DNA from 2 places in the Kineococcus rhizosphaerae genome. Region 1 is predicted to be linked to the other one. Evidence: predicted binding sites of a transcription regulator. Region 1 holds the regulator's gene; the other holds the start of a gene.
The links. Region 1 encodes HrcA, which represses chaperone genes, less so after heat shock. Its sites were predicted from a motif close to GNTNGCACTCGGNNNNNCCGAGTGCNANC; they were not measured.

Region 1 (6,014 bases):
CAGGCCGGGGCGAACGGCACGTTCGGCGACTTCTCGTTCACGGCGCAGGTCCCGGCGGGCACGTACACGGTGGCGGTGTTCGCCCCCGACGAGTCCGGCGGTGAGGGCACGCCGCAGGTCGGCGACACGAAGGTCGTCACGGTCCGCTGAGCCGGTGGTCCGGGCCCGTCGCCCGGACGGCTCAAGGACGATCACCGGCTGCCGATCCTTCTAGAGCGTCACCGTCCCGGAGCACCGGGGCGGGACGCTGCGGATCCAGCACGGGTCGGGAGGCGCTCAGATGACGACGACGGTGGCGACGGGCCGGGAGCGACGGGCTCCCGTGCGGCCCACGGGACAGGAACGGACGTTCTCGGCGGACGAGCTCATCGTCTCCAAGACCGACCCGCGGGGGCTCATCACCTACGCCAACGACGTGTTCCTGCGCGTCGGCGCCTTCGAGCGGCACGAGGTGATCGGGCAGCCGCACAACATCATCCGGCACCCCGACATGCCCAAGGCCGTCTTCAAGCTGCTGTGGGACACGGTCTCGAGCGGCCGTGAGCTGTTCGCCTACGTCAACAACCTCGCCGCGGACGGTGCGAACTACTGGGTCCTGGCCCACATCACCCCCAGCCTGGACCGTTCCGGGCGGATCGTCGGGTACCACTCGAACCGCCGCAAGCCCAGCGCGGAGGGGGTGCGCGCCGCGAGCGCGCTCTACGACCGGCTGCTGGCCGAGGAGCGGCGCCACAGCGGCGGCAAGGCTGCGGTGCAGGCGTCCAGCGCGCTGCTGGCGCAGGTGCTCGCCGAGCGCGGCGTCTCCTACGAGGAGTTCGTCTGGTCCATCGTCCCCGAGGAGGTCTGAGCGTGAAGCTGTTCAGCGGTCGTGGCGGGCGTTCGTCCGCCGACGAGGTGGCCCTGTACCGCGAGGTCGTCCGGCAGGTGGCCGAGGTCTGCGAGAAGGCGGCCGCCGGGGACCTGGAGGCCCGCGTGGCCGGGGTGCCGGGCTCGGACGCGGTGCCGGAGCTGGCCCGGCTGGCGACCTCGGTCAACCGTTCCCTGGACGTCTCCGACGCCTTCGTGCGCGAGGCCGGGGAGGTCCTGACCGCCGCCGCCGAGGGGCGGTTCCACCGTCGTCTGCTGCTGGGTGGCCTGGGCGGGGCGTTCCGGCACTCCGCCTCGGCGATCAACTCCGGCCGCACCACGATGCAGGCGGGCAACGCCGCCGTCGAGGGGGCCCGGACGACGCGCCTGGCGCTGGCCGACGACTTCGAGGCGGGAGTGCTCGGCGTCTCCGAGCAGCTGGCCACGGCCTCGACCGAGCTCAGCGCGTCCGCGCAGGGTCTGGCGACGGCCGCGGGTGCGGCCAGCGAGGAGGCCGACCAGGCGGCGCTGACGATGCAGGCGCTCACCGAGGCCTCGCGCGAGATCCAGCAGGTCGTCTCGGTCATCGACGCGATCGCGGACCAGACGAGGCTGCTGGCGCTGAACGCGACGATCGAGGCGGCCCGCGCCGGGGAGGCCGGCAAGGGCTTCGCCGTCGTCGCGGCCGAGGTCAAGGAGCTGGCCGACCAGTCCGGGCGCGCCACCGAGCAGGTCAGCCAGCGCGTCGACAGCATCCGGCAGAACGCCCAGGAGGCCGTGCGCGCCATCACCGGCATCGGCGGCACCATCGTGGAGATGAACGGCCTCGTCGACGGCGTGCGCACCGCCGTCGACGGGTCGTCCGGCTGGGGCTCGGCGCAGGACACCACCGGGTTGTCGCAGCTGGCCGAGGAGCTGCGCACCCAGATCAGCGGGTTCCTGGCGGGGATGCGCGGCTGAGCCCCCCGCCGGGTCTGCCGGGCCCCTGCCGGTCCTCAGCGCCCGGAGAAGCGGTCCCGCAGCTTGGAGAAGACCCCCTGGTGGGCGGGTGAGAGCTTGCCGGAGGGGCGGACCTCCCCGCGCAGCTCGGCGAGGCGGCGCAGGAGCTCCTCCTGCTCGTCGTCGAGGTCGCGCGGGGTGACGACCTCGAGCTGGACGTGCAGGTCCCCGCGGCCCTGGGCGCGCAGGTGCTCGGCGCCCTTCTGCTTCAGGGTGACGGTCTCCCCCGCCTGGGCGCCGGGGCGCACGTCGACGTCCTCGGTGCCGTCGAGGGTCTCCAGCGGGATGGTCGCGCCGAGGGCGGCGGCCGTCATGGGCACCTGCAGGGTGCAGTGCAGGTCGTCGCCGGAGCGGGTGAACACCGGGTGGGGACGTTCGTGGATCTCGACGTAGAGGTCCCCGGGCGGGCCACCGGCGGTGCCGACCTCGCCCTGGGAGGCGAGCTGGATGCGGGTGCCGGTGTCGACGCCGGCGGGGATCCGGATCGTCAGGGGGCGGCGGGCGCGGACGCGTCCCTCGCCGGAGCACTCCAGGCACGGCGAGGGCAGGACCGTGCCGAACCCGTGGCAGGTGGGGCACGCCTGGGTCGTCATGACCTGGCCGAGCAGCGAGCGGACGACGCGCTGCACCGAGCCCTGGCCGTGGCAGATGTCGCACGTCTGCGGGCTCGTGCCGGGCTGGCAGCAGGTCCCCTTGCACGTGGGGCACAGGACCGCGGTGTCGACCTGGATGGAGCGCTCGCCGCCGAAGGCCGCCTCGGACAGGTCCACGTCGACGCGGATGAGGGCGTCCTGGCCGCGCTGGGTGCGGCTGGCCGGGCCCGCCCCGCGGCCGCCGGCGCCGCCCTGGCCGAAGAAGGCGTCCATGATGTCGGAGAACCCGAAACCCGCGCCGAAACCGCCCGGGGCGCCGCCGGCCCCGGGGCCGCCGCGGTCGTAGGCGGAGCGCTTGTCGGGGTTGGACAGCGTCTCGTAGGCCTGCGAGACCTCCTTGAACCGCTCCCCGGCGTCGGGGTTGACGTCGGGGTGCAGCTTGCGCGCCAGCTTGCGGTAGGCGCGCTTGATGTCCTCCGTCGACGCGTCCTTGGAGACGCCGAGGACGTCGTAGTAGTCGCTCACGAGGTCGGGGTTCTCCTGTCGGTTCTGATCACTGGGCGATCACTGAGCGAGGATGCGCGAGACGTAGCGGGAGACCGCCCGCACCGCGGCCATGGTCGTGGGGTAGTCCATGCGGGTCGGGCCCAGGACGCCGAGGCGGGCCAGCACCCCGTCCGAGCCGTACCCGCTGGTGACCACGGAGGTGCCGTCGAGGCCCAGGTGGAGGTTCTCGGCGCCGATGCGGACGGTGAGGGCGCCGCGCTCACCGGTGGGGTCCTCGGCCATCTCCTGCACGAGGCGCAGCAGGACGACGTGCTCCTCGAGTGCCTCCAGGACGCTGCCGAGGGAGGTGGCCAGGTCGGGCCCGGACTTGACGAGGTTGGAGGTGCCCGCGATGACCACGCGTTCCTCCAGCGAGGCCGTCAGGCAGTCCCCGAGCGCCGCTGCCACCTCGGCGGCGATCGCGAGGTCGGCGGGCGGCGTCTGCTGCACGAGGTCGGTCAGCCCGTCGCGGGCCTCCCGCAGCCGCTTGCCGGCGACGGTGGCGTTGACCCGGGTGCGCAGCGCGGCCAGGGACACCCCGAGGGACTCGACGTCGACGGCGGAGCGCACGTCCAGGACCCGCTGCTCGACGCGGCCGGAGTCGGTGATGAGCACGAGCAGGGCGCTGCGCCCGCCGACGCCGACGAGCTCGACGTGCCGGACGGTGGCCCGCGTCAGGGACGGGTACTGCACGACGGCGGCCTGCCGGGTGATCTGGGCCAGCAGGCGCACGGTGCGGTCGACGACGTCGTCGAGGTCGTCGGCGCCGTGCAGGAAGGTCTCGATGGCCCGCTTCTCGGCCGGGCTCATGGGTTTGACGGTGGCGAGGCGGTCGACGAAGAGCCGGTAGCCCTTGTCGGTGGGGATGCGGCCGGCGCTGGTGTGGGGCTGGGTGATGTAGCCCTCGTCCTCCAGCACGGCCATGTCGTTGCGGATGGTGGCCGGGGAGACCCCCAGCTGGTGGCGTTCGACGAGCGTCTTCGAGCCGACGGGTTCGTGGCTGGAGACGTAGTCCTCGACGATGGCGCGCAGCACGGCGAGCCTGCGGTCGTCGCTCATCCGTCCCTCCCTGCGGGCGATCCTGGTGCCACTCCCGGTGGCACCCCTGTTGGCACTCCTGACCCGTGAGTGCCAAGTCTAGGCGCTCCCGCGGCCGGGGCGCCTCCCCCGTCCACCCCTCGCGCGTCGTTACCGTGCCCGGGTGACCCGGTACGACGACAGGTACGGCGCGGACGTGCTCTCCGCCGACCCCCACGCCCGTTCCCACCTGAAGCCGACGCACCGCGACGAGCCCGCCGTGCGGGGGCTGGTGGTCGAGGACGTCGACACCGGCTGGGTCGGCGCCGTCGTGCGCGTGGAGAAGAGCGGCGGGGTCCACGTCGTCGTCCTGGAGGACGCGAAGGGCAGGACCCGCACCTTCCCGCTGGGGCCGGGCTTCTGGGTCGAGGGGCAGCCGGTGCGCCTGGTCGCCCCGAAGGCCGCGGGCCCGGTCCGGCCCACCCGCACGGCGTCGGGGTCGGTCGCCGTGCCCGGCGCGGGCGCCCGCACGGCCCGCGCCTCGCGGATCCTCGTCGAGGGCCGGCACGACGCCGAGCTCGTCGAGAAGGTCTGGGGCGACGACCTGCGCGTGGAGGGCGTCGTCGTGGAGATGCTCGACGGCGTCGACGACCTCGACGCCGCGATCCGCTCCCACGCACCGCGGCCGGGCCGGCGGATCGGGGTGCTGGTGGACCACCTGGTGCCGGGGTCGAAGGAGTCGCGGATCGTCGCGAAGGTCGGCGCGAACCCGCACGTGCTCGTCCTGGGGCACCCGTTCATCGACGTCTGGCAGTCGGTGCGCCCGCAGCGGCTGGGCTGGACGACGTGGCCGACGATCCCGCGCGGGCAGGACTGGAAGCACGGCGTCCTGGCCGAGCTCGGCTGGCCGCACGCCACCCAGGCCGACGTCGCGCACGGCTGGAAGCGGATCCTGGGGACCGTGCGCACCTACGCCGACCTCGAGCCGGCGCTGCTGGGCCGGGTGGAGGAACTCGTCGACTTCGTGACCGCGGACCTGGCGGACCGCTGAGGGACGCGTCAGGATCGAGACCGTGAGCCAGCCTCCGCACCCGCCGCAGAACCGGCCCCCGTACCCGCCGCAGCACCACGCCCCGGCGCCGTTGTCGCCGTCCGACGAGCGGATGTGGGGCATGTTCGCGCACCTGTCCGCGATCGCGGCGAGCTTCGTGACGCTGCCGCCCCTCGGGCCGCTGATCGTCTTCCTGGTCTTCAAGGACCGCAGCGGGTTCGTGCGCGGGCACAGCGCCGAGGCGCTGAACATGACGATCTCACTCGTGATCTACGAGATCGGGCTGTTCGTCGTGTGCTCGGTCCTCGCGCTGGTCACGTTCGGCCTGGCCTACGTCCTCATGGTCGTGCCCGGGGTCCTGGCCCTGGTGTTCACCATCCTGGGGGCCGTCGCGGCGAACCAGGGCCGGGTCCACCGCTACCCGCTGATCATCAGGATGGTGCGCTGACCGCGCGCAGGTCCGCCACCGGGTCGGGCCCCATCGGCGCCAGCGCGACCGTCGTGACCCCGGCCCGTTCGTAGTCCTGCAGCCTCGAGCGCACGTGCGCGGGCGAGCCGACCAGGGCCGTGGCCTCGAGGAAACCCTCGGGGACCCGCTGCGCCGCCTCGTCCTTGCGGCCCGCGAGGAACAGGTCCTGGACCTCGTCGACCGCGTCGGCGAAACCCAGCCGCCGGCCCAGGTCGGCGTAGAAGTTCTGCTCGCGCGAGCCCATGCCCCCGACGTAGAGGGCGACGAGGTGGCGCACCGGGAGTTCGGCCTCGGCGCGCGCCGCACCCGTCGCCCCCGTCAGGACCAGCGGGACGTTGGCGGTCACGGCGAAGCCCTCCGCCGGGCGGGTGCGCCGGGAGAACCCGGCCCGCAGCCGGTCGAAGGACTCCGCCGCGTTCTCCGGGACGAGGAACGACGGCAGCCACCCGTCGGCGATCTCCCCGGCCAGTTCCACGTTGCGGGGACCGACGGC
Region 2 (6,014 bases), on a different contig from region 1:
CGGACAGCAGCCCCGCCACGTGCCGGTCGAGGTCCGCCACGAGCGCGGCGGTGAACGCCTCGTCCACGGGGTGCCCGTGCGGCGGGGAGGGCTGGGGTGGGGTCACGGGTCGTCCTCGGGGGAACTCGGGGGGAATCGGGGGGATTCGGGAACGCGCTGGTCAGCCGCCGGGCGGGGCGACGCTGCGTCACGGGTCGCCGACGGTATCGTGCGTATGACCTGACGTGAAGTCAACCGGTCCGCACAGTCTCTAGAGCCTTGACGGGTAAACCCTTTCCTCGTACCGTCCAAGCTCCGCCGACGACGGCGGAGCCGTTCCCCCGCAGGCCCGCACAGGTCGGCTCGACGGCGGGTGGGGGAGACGGTCGAGGACCGGGAGACGAGGAAGTCCAACCATGACCCGTACCAGCACCAGCCGGCGTTCCGTCCTCCTCGGCTCCCTCGCCGCGGTCGCCGCCGGCAGCGCCCTGAGCGCCTGCGGCGGGGGCGGCGGTTCGAGCGCCGGTGGCGGCGACGCGAAGAAGATCACCTTCTGGCTCTCGGCCAGCGACGCGCAGGCCAAGGGCTACTACGACCTCGCCGACGCCTTCAAGGCCGCCCAGGGCATCACCGTCGAGATCGTCAACGTCCCCTACGACGGCTACCAGACCAAGCTGCGCCAGTCCGCGCAGGCGAACTCCCTGCCCGACGTCGCCAGCGCCCCGTCGCTGGACCCGATCTGGACCAACAAGCTCCAGGACCTCACCGCGGTCGCGACGAGCACCACCAACAAGATCGACGAGAAGCTCTACCAGAAGACCGACGACGGCAAGATCCTCACGATCCCCTCCGACATCACCGCGGCCGGGCTGTTCATCAACACCACCCTGTTCCAGAAGGCGGGCGTCGCCTACCCGACCGACCCGGCCAGCACGTGGACCTGGGACGAGTTCCTCGCCGCCGCCACCCAGGTGCGCACGGCGACGGGGTCCAAGTACGACCTCGTCTACGACGCCTCCCCGGCCCGCATCCGCGCCTTCGTCTACGAGCACGGGGCCAAGGGCTTCCAGCTCAACGAGAAGGGCACCGAGTACTCCGTCGACGACGCCACCACGGCGGTGCTGCAGAAGTTCGTCGACATCAACGACGACGTCGTCATGCCCAAGTCGGTCTGGACCTCCGGGGCCGACCCGAACGCCCTGTTCAAGAGCGGCCAGGTCGTCGCCTACTTCTCCGGCGTCTGGCAGGTCGCGGACTTCGCCGAGAGCATCACCCAGTTCGAGTGGGCCGCCGTGCCGACCCCGGCGCAGCCCACCCAGGCCACCGACATCAACACCGGCGGCAAGATCGTCGCCTTCGACAACGGCGACACCAAGGACGCGGCGATGAAGTTCGTCGAGTTCCTCTACGACCCCGCGAACTACGCGAAGGTCGCCGCCACGAACGGCTGGCTGCCCGTCGAGAACGACCTCGACATCACCTACCCGGGCACGAACCAGGCCGCGCTCGACGGCTACGCGCTGTACCAGAAGGAGATCCAGCTCGCCGACCCGATCTCCACCTCCGGGTCCGACGCGGGTGAGAAGCTGACCCTGGCGGGCAAGGCGATCACCACCGACCCCACCAAGGACGAGATGGGCAAGGCCATCAACGGTCAGCAGACCGTGGCCGAGACCGTCGCCAACATCGTCAAGCTGCTCAACGAGCAGATCGCCTGACGTCCCCGCCGGGCCCGGGGACACCCGGGCCCGGGCCCACCCCCAGGAGGTTCGATGCCCCCCAGCGCACCGGGTCCGGTCCCCGCGGCGGTCGGGGACGACCCCGCCGCCCTCGTGGCGACCCCCGCCGCCCGCTCGTCCCGCTCCACCCGCCGGCGGGCGGCGCGCTACCGCCTCGCGCCGCTGCTGTTCGTCGGCGTCAACGTGGTGCTCTTCGCCCTCTTCTTCGTCTGGCCCGCGATCACGGGGCTGTGGTACTCGTTCACGAGCTACACCGGGGTCGGGTCCGCGCCCTGGGTGGGGCTGGCGAACTACCAGAAGCTCTTCGCCGACTCCGCGTTCTACGCCGCGTTCGGCCGCACCGTCGTGTTCGCGGCGATGTCGGTGCCGCTGGTCTACGTCCTGTCGCTGTCCATGGCGGTGCTGCTGACCACCCCGCACGCCAAGGGCAAGACGGTCGCCCGGATCCTGTTCTTCGTCCCGTGGCTGATCTCACCGATCGTGGCCGGCGTCATCTGGCGGTGGATCTTCGGGGAGAACTTCGGCCTCGTCAACTACCTCATCACCTCCCTGGGCGGCAGCGCCGTCCCGTGGCAGTCGAACGCGAACCTGTCGCTGGTCGTCGTCGCCTTCGCGGGGGCGTGGGGCGGGACGGCGTTCAACATGCTGCTGTTCGTCGCCGCGCTGAAGAACGTGCCCACCTCCTACTACGAGGCCGCCTCCCTCGACGGCGCCTCGCCGTGGCAGCGCTTCCGGTACATCACCCTGCCGAGCATCGCGCCGACGTCGTTCATCGTGATCCTGCTGGGCAGCCTGGGGGCGATGAAGGAGTACGCGCTGCTGCAGTCCCTCAACGGCGGCGGCCCGGGCACGGAGAACAACCTCGTCGTGCAGTACATCTTCCGCACCGGCTTCCAGCAGGGCCAGATCGGCTACGCCAGCGCGGCGTCCTTCGTGCTGATGGCCGTGCTCATGGTCATCGCCTTCGCCCAGGTCCTCGTCAACCGACGCCGGGAGGCGTGAGATGGCCCTCTCCTCGCTGAGCCGCCCGACCCCGGCCGCGCGCCGCGCCGCGCGCACCCGCACCGACGCCTCGCCCTTCCGGGTCGTCAGCGCCACCACGCTGCTGTGGCTGCTGGCACTGCTCTACGGCTTCCCCGTGCTGTGGTTCGTGCTGTCGTCCTTCAAGCCCGCCGGGGACCTCTTCTCCTACCCCCTGACGCTGCTGCCGAAGACCTGGACGGTCTCCGGCTACGAGCAGGCGTGGACGAGCTTCAACTTCGCCGGGTACTTCACCAACACCCTGATCGTCGCGGTCGTCACGACGGTGCTCACCGTCACCGCCAGCGCCATGACGGGCTACGCGCTGGCCAAGTACTCCAACTGGTGGCTCAAGGCCTTCTTCATGTGCATCCTCGCCACGACGATGCTGCCGACCGAGGTCATCCTGTCCCCGTCCTTCCTGGTCGTGCGCGACCTGGGGCTCTACAACCACCTCGCCGGGATCATCGTCCCCTCGATCATCACCGCGACCGGGTGCTTCATGTTCCGGCAGTTCTTCACCACGGTGCCCGACGAGCTGCTGGAGGCGGCCCGGATCGACGGCTCGAACGAGCTGTCGACCTTCGTGCGCGTCATGCTGCCCATCGCCCGCCCGATCATGGTGACGCTGGCGATCTTCTCCTTCCAGTGGCGCTGGAACGACTACATCTGGCCGCTCATCGTGCTCAACGACCCGGGCAAGTTCACCCTGCAGATCGGGATCCAGAGCATCGTCGGGGCGCAGAACGTCAACTGGTCGGTGCTGCTGGGCGCCTCGGTCATCTCGATCGTCCCGCTGGTGGTCATCTACCTCGTCTTCCAGCGGTACGTCATGAACGCCGACATCAACGCCGGGCTCAAGGACTGAGCGCGCGGGCCCGTCCGCGGTGAGCGGACGGGCCACCGGGCGTTTGCACTCGGAGGGGGAGAGTGCCAACATTGGCGTTGGCACTCTCGAGTCGAGAGTGACAACAGCACCTCGACCCGGGAGCGAAGCTCCCCGGCCGGGGCGGTGAGGTCCGCAGGTCCCGGGGGACGTGACCCCGGGAGCGCGCGGCCGTCCGTCGCGGGCACCGCTCCAGCCACCCACGCCCGTTCTTCTGGGAGGAACACCAGGCATGAGCAAGATCATCGCCTTCGACGAAGAGGCTCGTCGCGGCCTCGAGCGCGGGATGAACCAGCTCGCTGACGCCGTCAAGGTCACGCTGGGGCCCAAGGGCCGCAACGTCGTCCTGGAGAAGAAGTGGGGCGCCCCCACGATCACCAACGACGGTGTCTCCATCGCCAAGGAGATCGAGCTCGAGGACCCCTACGAGAAGATCGGGGCCGAGCTCGTCAAGGAAGTCGCCAAGAAGACCGACGACGTCGCGGGCGACGGCACCACCACCGCCACCGTGCTGGCCCAGGCGCTCGTGCGCGAGGGTCTGCGCAACGTGGCCGCGGGCGCGAACCCGATGGGCCTCAAGCGCGGCATCGAGAAGGCCGTCGAGGCCGTGACCGAGCAGCTGCTGGCCGCCGCCAAGGAGGTCACCACCAAGGAGCAGATCGCGGCCACCGCCGGGATCTCCGCCGGTGACGCCTCCATCGGCGAGCTCATCGCCGAGGCGCTCGACAAGGTCGGCAAGGAAGGTGTCATCACCGTCGAGGAGAGCAACACCTTCGGCCTCGAGCTCGAGCTCACCGAGGGCATGCGCTTCGACAAGGGCTACATCTCGCCCTACTTCGTCACCGACGCCGAGCGTCAGGAGACGGAGCTCGAGGACCCGTACCTGCTGATCCTCAACTCCAAGATCTCGACCGTGAAGGACCTGCTCCCGCTGCTGGAGAAGGTCATGCAGTCGGGCAAGCCCCTCGTGATCGTGGCCGAGGACGTCGAGGGCGAAGCCCTGGCGACCCTCGTCGTCAACAAGATCCGCGGCACCTTCAAGTCCGTCGCCGTCAAGGCCCCGGGCTTCGGCGACCGCCGCAAGGCCATGCTCGGCGACATCGCCATCCTCACCGGTGGTCAGGTCATCTCCGAGGAGGTCGGCCTCAAGCTCGACACCGCGGACCTCGACCTGCTCGGCCGCGCCCGCAAGGTCGTCGTCACCAAGGACGAGACCACGATCGTCGAGGGTGCCGGCGACGCCGACGCCATCGCCGGCCGCGTGGGCCAGATCCGCGCCGAGATCGAGCGCAGCGACTCCGACTACGACCGCGAGAAGCTCCAGGAGCGTCTCGCCAAGCTGGCCGGCGGCGTGGCCGTCATCAAGGCCGGCGCGGCGACCGAGGTCGAGCTCAAGGAACGCAAGCACCGCATCGAGGACGCCGTCCGCAACGCGAAGGCCGCCGTCGAGGAGGGCATCGTCGCCGGTGGTGGCGTGGCCCTCATCCAGGCCGGCGTGCTCGCCTTCGACAAGCTCGACCTCGTCGGTGACGAGGCCACGGGCGCGAACATCGTCAAGGTCGCCATCCAGGCCCCGCTGAAGCAGATCGCCGTCAACGCCGGCCTCGAGGGCGGCGTCGTGGCGGAGAAGGTCAGCAACCTGCCCACCGGTCACGGCCTCAACGCCGCCACCGGCGAGTACGTGGACCTGCTCGGCGCGGGCATCAACGACCCGGTCAAGGTGACGCGCTCCGCGCTGCAGAACGCCGCCTCCATCGCGGCGCTGTTCCTCACCACCGAGGCCGTCATCGCCGACAAGCCGGAGAAGTCCGCTCCGGCCCCGGCCGGCGACGGTGGCATGGGCGGCATGGACTTCTGAGTCCAGCCCCACCCCGCACCACCTGATCCACCCGCGAGGGCGGTCCTCCACCCGGAGGGCCGCCCTCGTGGCGTTCTGCGCCCCCCTTTCCCCACGCGAAGCACACCTCGCGCCCTCTGAGAGCACTCCGGAGGGTCCGAGGTGTGCTTCGCGCGGGAAGGGGGGAGGGCTAGCGTTCCGGGGATGGCGACCTACGACGACGTGGCGCGGATCGCGGCCGGGCTGGCCGAGGTCGGCGAGGGCGAGCGCCGGGGCGGGCGCGCCTGGGCCGTGGCGGGGCAGGACTTCGCGTGGGAGCGGCCGTTCACGAAGGCCGACGTCAAGCGGTTCCGGGCCGCCGACCCGCCCGTCGAGGCGCCCGCGGGCCCGATCCTGGCCATCGCCTGCGCCGACCTCGCCGAGAAGGACGCCGTCCTCGCCCAGGGCGTGCCGGGCGTGTTCGACACGCAGCACTTCAGGGGCTACCCCGCCTACCTCGTGGCCCTGGAGCGGGTCTCGGACGAGGACCTGCGGACGGCGCTGCAGGACGGGT

Region 2: the regulator HrcA is predicted to act here: its motif matches at 3,648-3,676, upstream of groL (chaperonin GroEL).

Annotation. Positions count from the first base shown of each region.
Region 1 is NZ_PVZF01000002.1:252,487-258,500, reverse strand. Features, by position in the region: gene CLV37_RS05400 (Gmad2 immunoglobulin-like domain-containing protein) at 1-150, shown strand, start outside; gene CLV37_RS05395 (PAS domain-containing protein) at 281-847, shown strand; gene CLV37_RS29295 (methyl-accepting chemotaxis protein) at 850-1,806, shown strand; gene dnaJ (molecular chaperone DnaJ) at 1,842-2,963, opposite strand; gene hrcA (heat-inducible transcriptional repressor HrcA) at 3,003-4,043, opposite strand; gene CLV37_RS05375 (DUF3097 domain-containing protein) at 4,186-5,052, shown strand; gene CLV37_RS05370 (DUF4870 domain-containing protein) at 5,075-5,500, shown strand; gene CLV37_RS05365 (LLM class F420-dependent oxidoreductase) at 5,484-6,014, opposite strand, start outside.
Region 2 is NZ_PVZF01000009.1:86,852-92,865, reverse strand. Features, by position in the region: gene CLV37_RS17560 (hypothetical protein) at 1-106, opposite strand, end outside; gene CLV37_RS17555 (extracellular solute-binding protein) at 396-1,697, shown strand; gene CLV37_RS17550 (carbohydrate ABC transporter permease) at 1,752-2,720, shown strand; gene CLV37_RS17545 (carbohydrate ABC transporter permease) at 2,722-3,606, shown strand; gene groL (chaperonin GroEL) at 3,857-5,482, shown strand; gene CLV37_RS17535 (hypothetical protein) at 5,666-6,014, shown strand, end outside.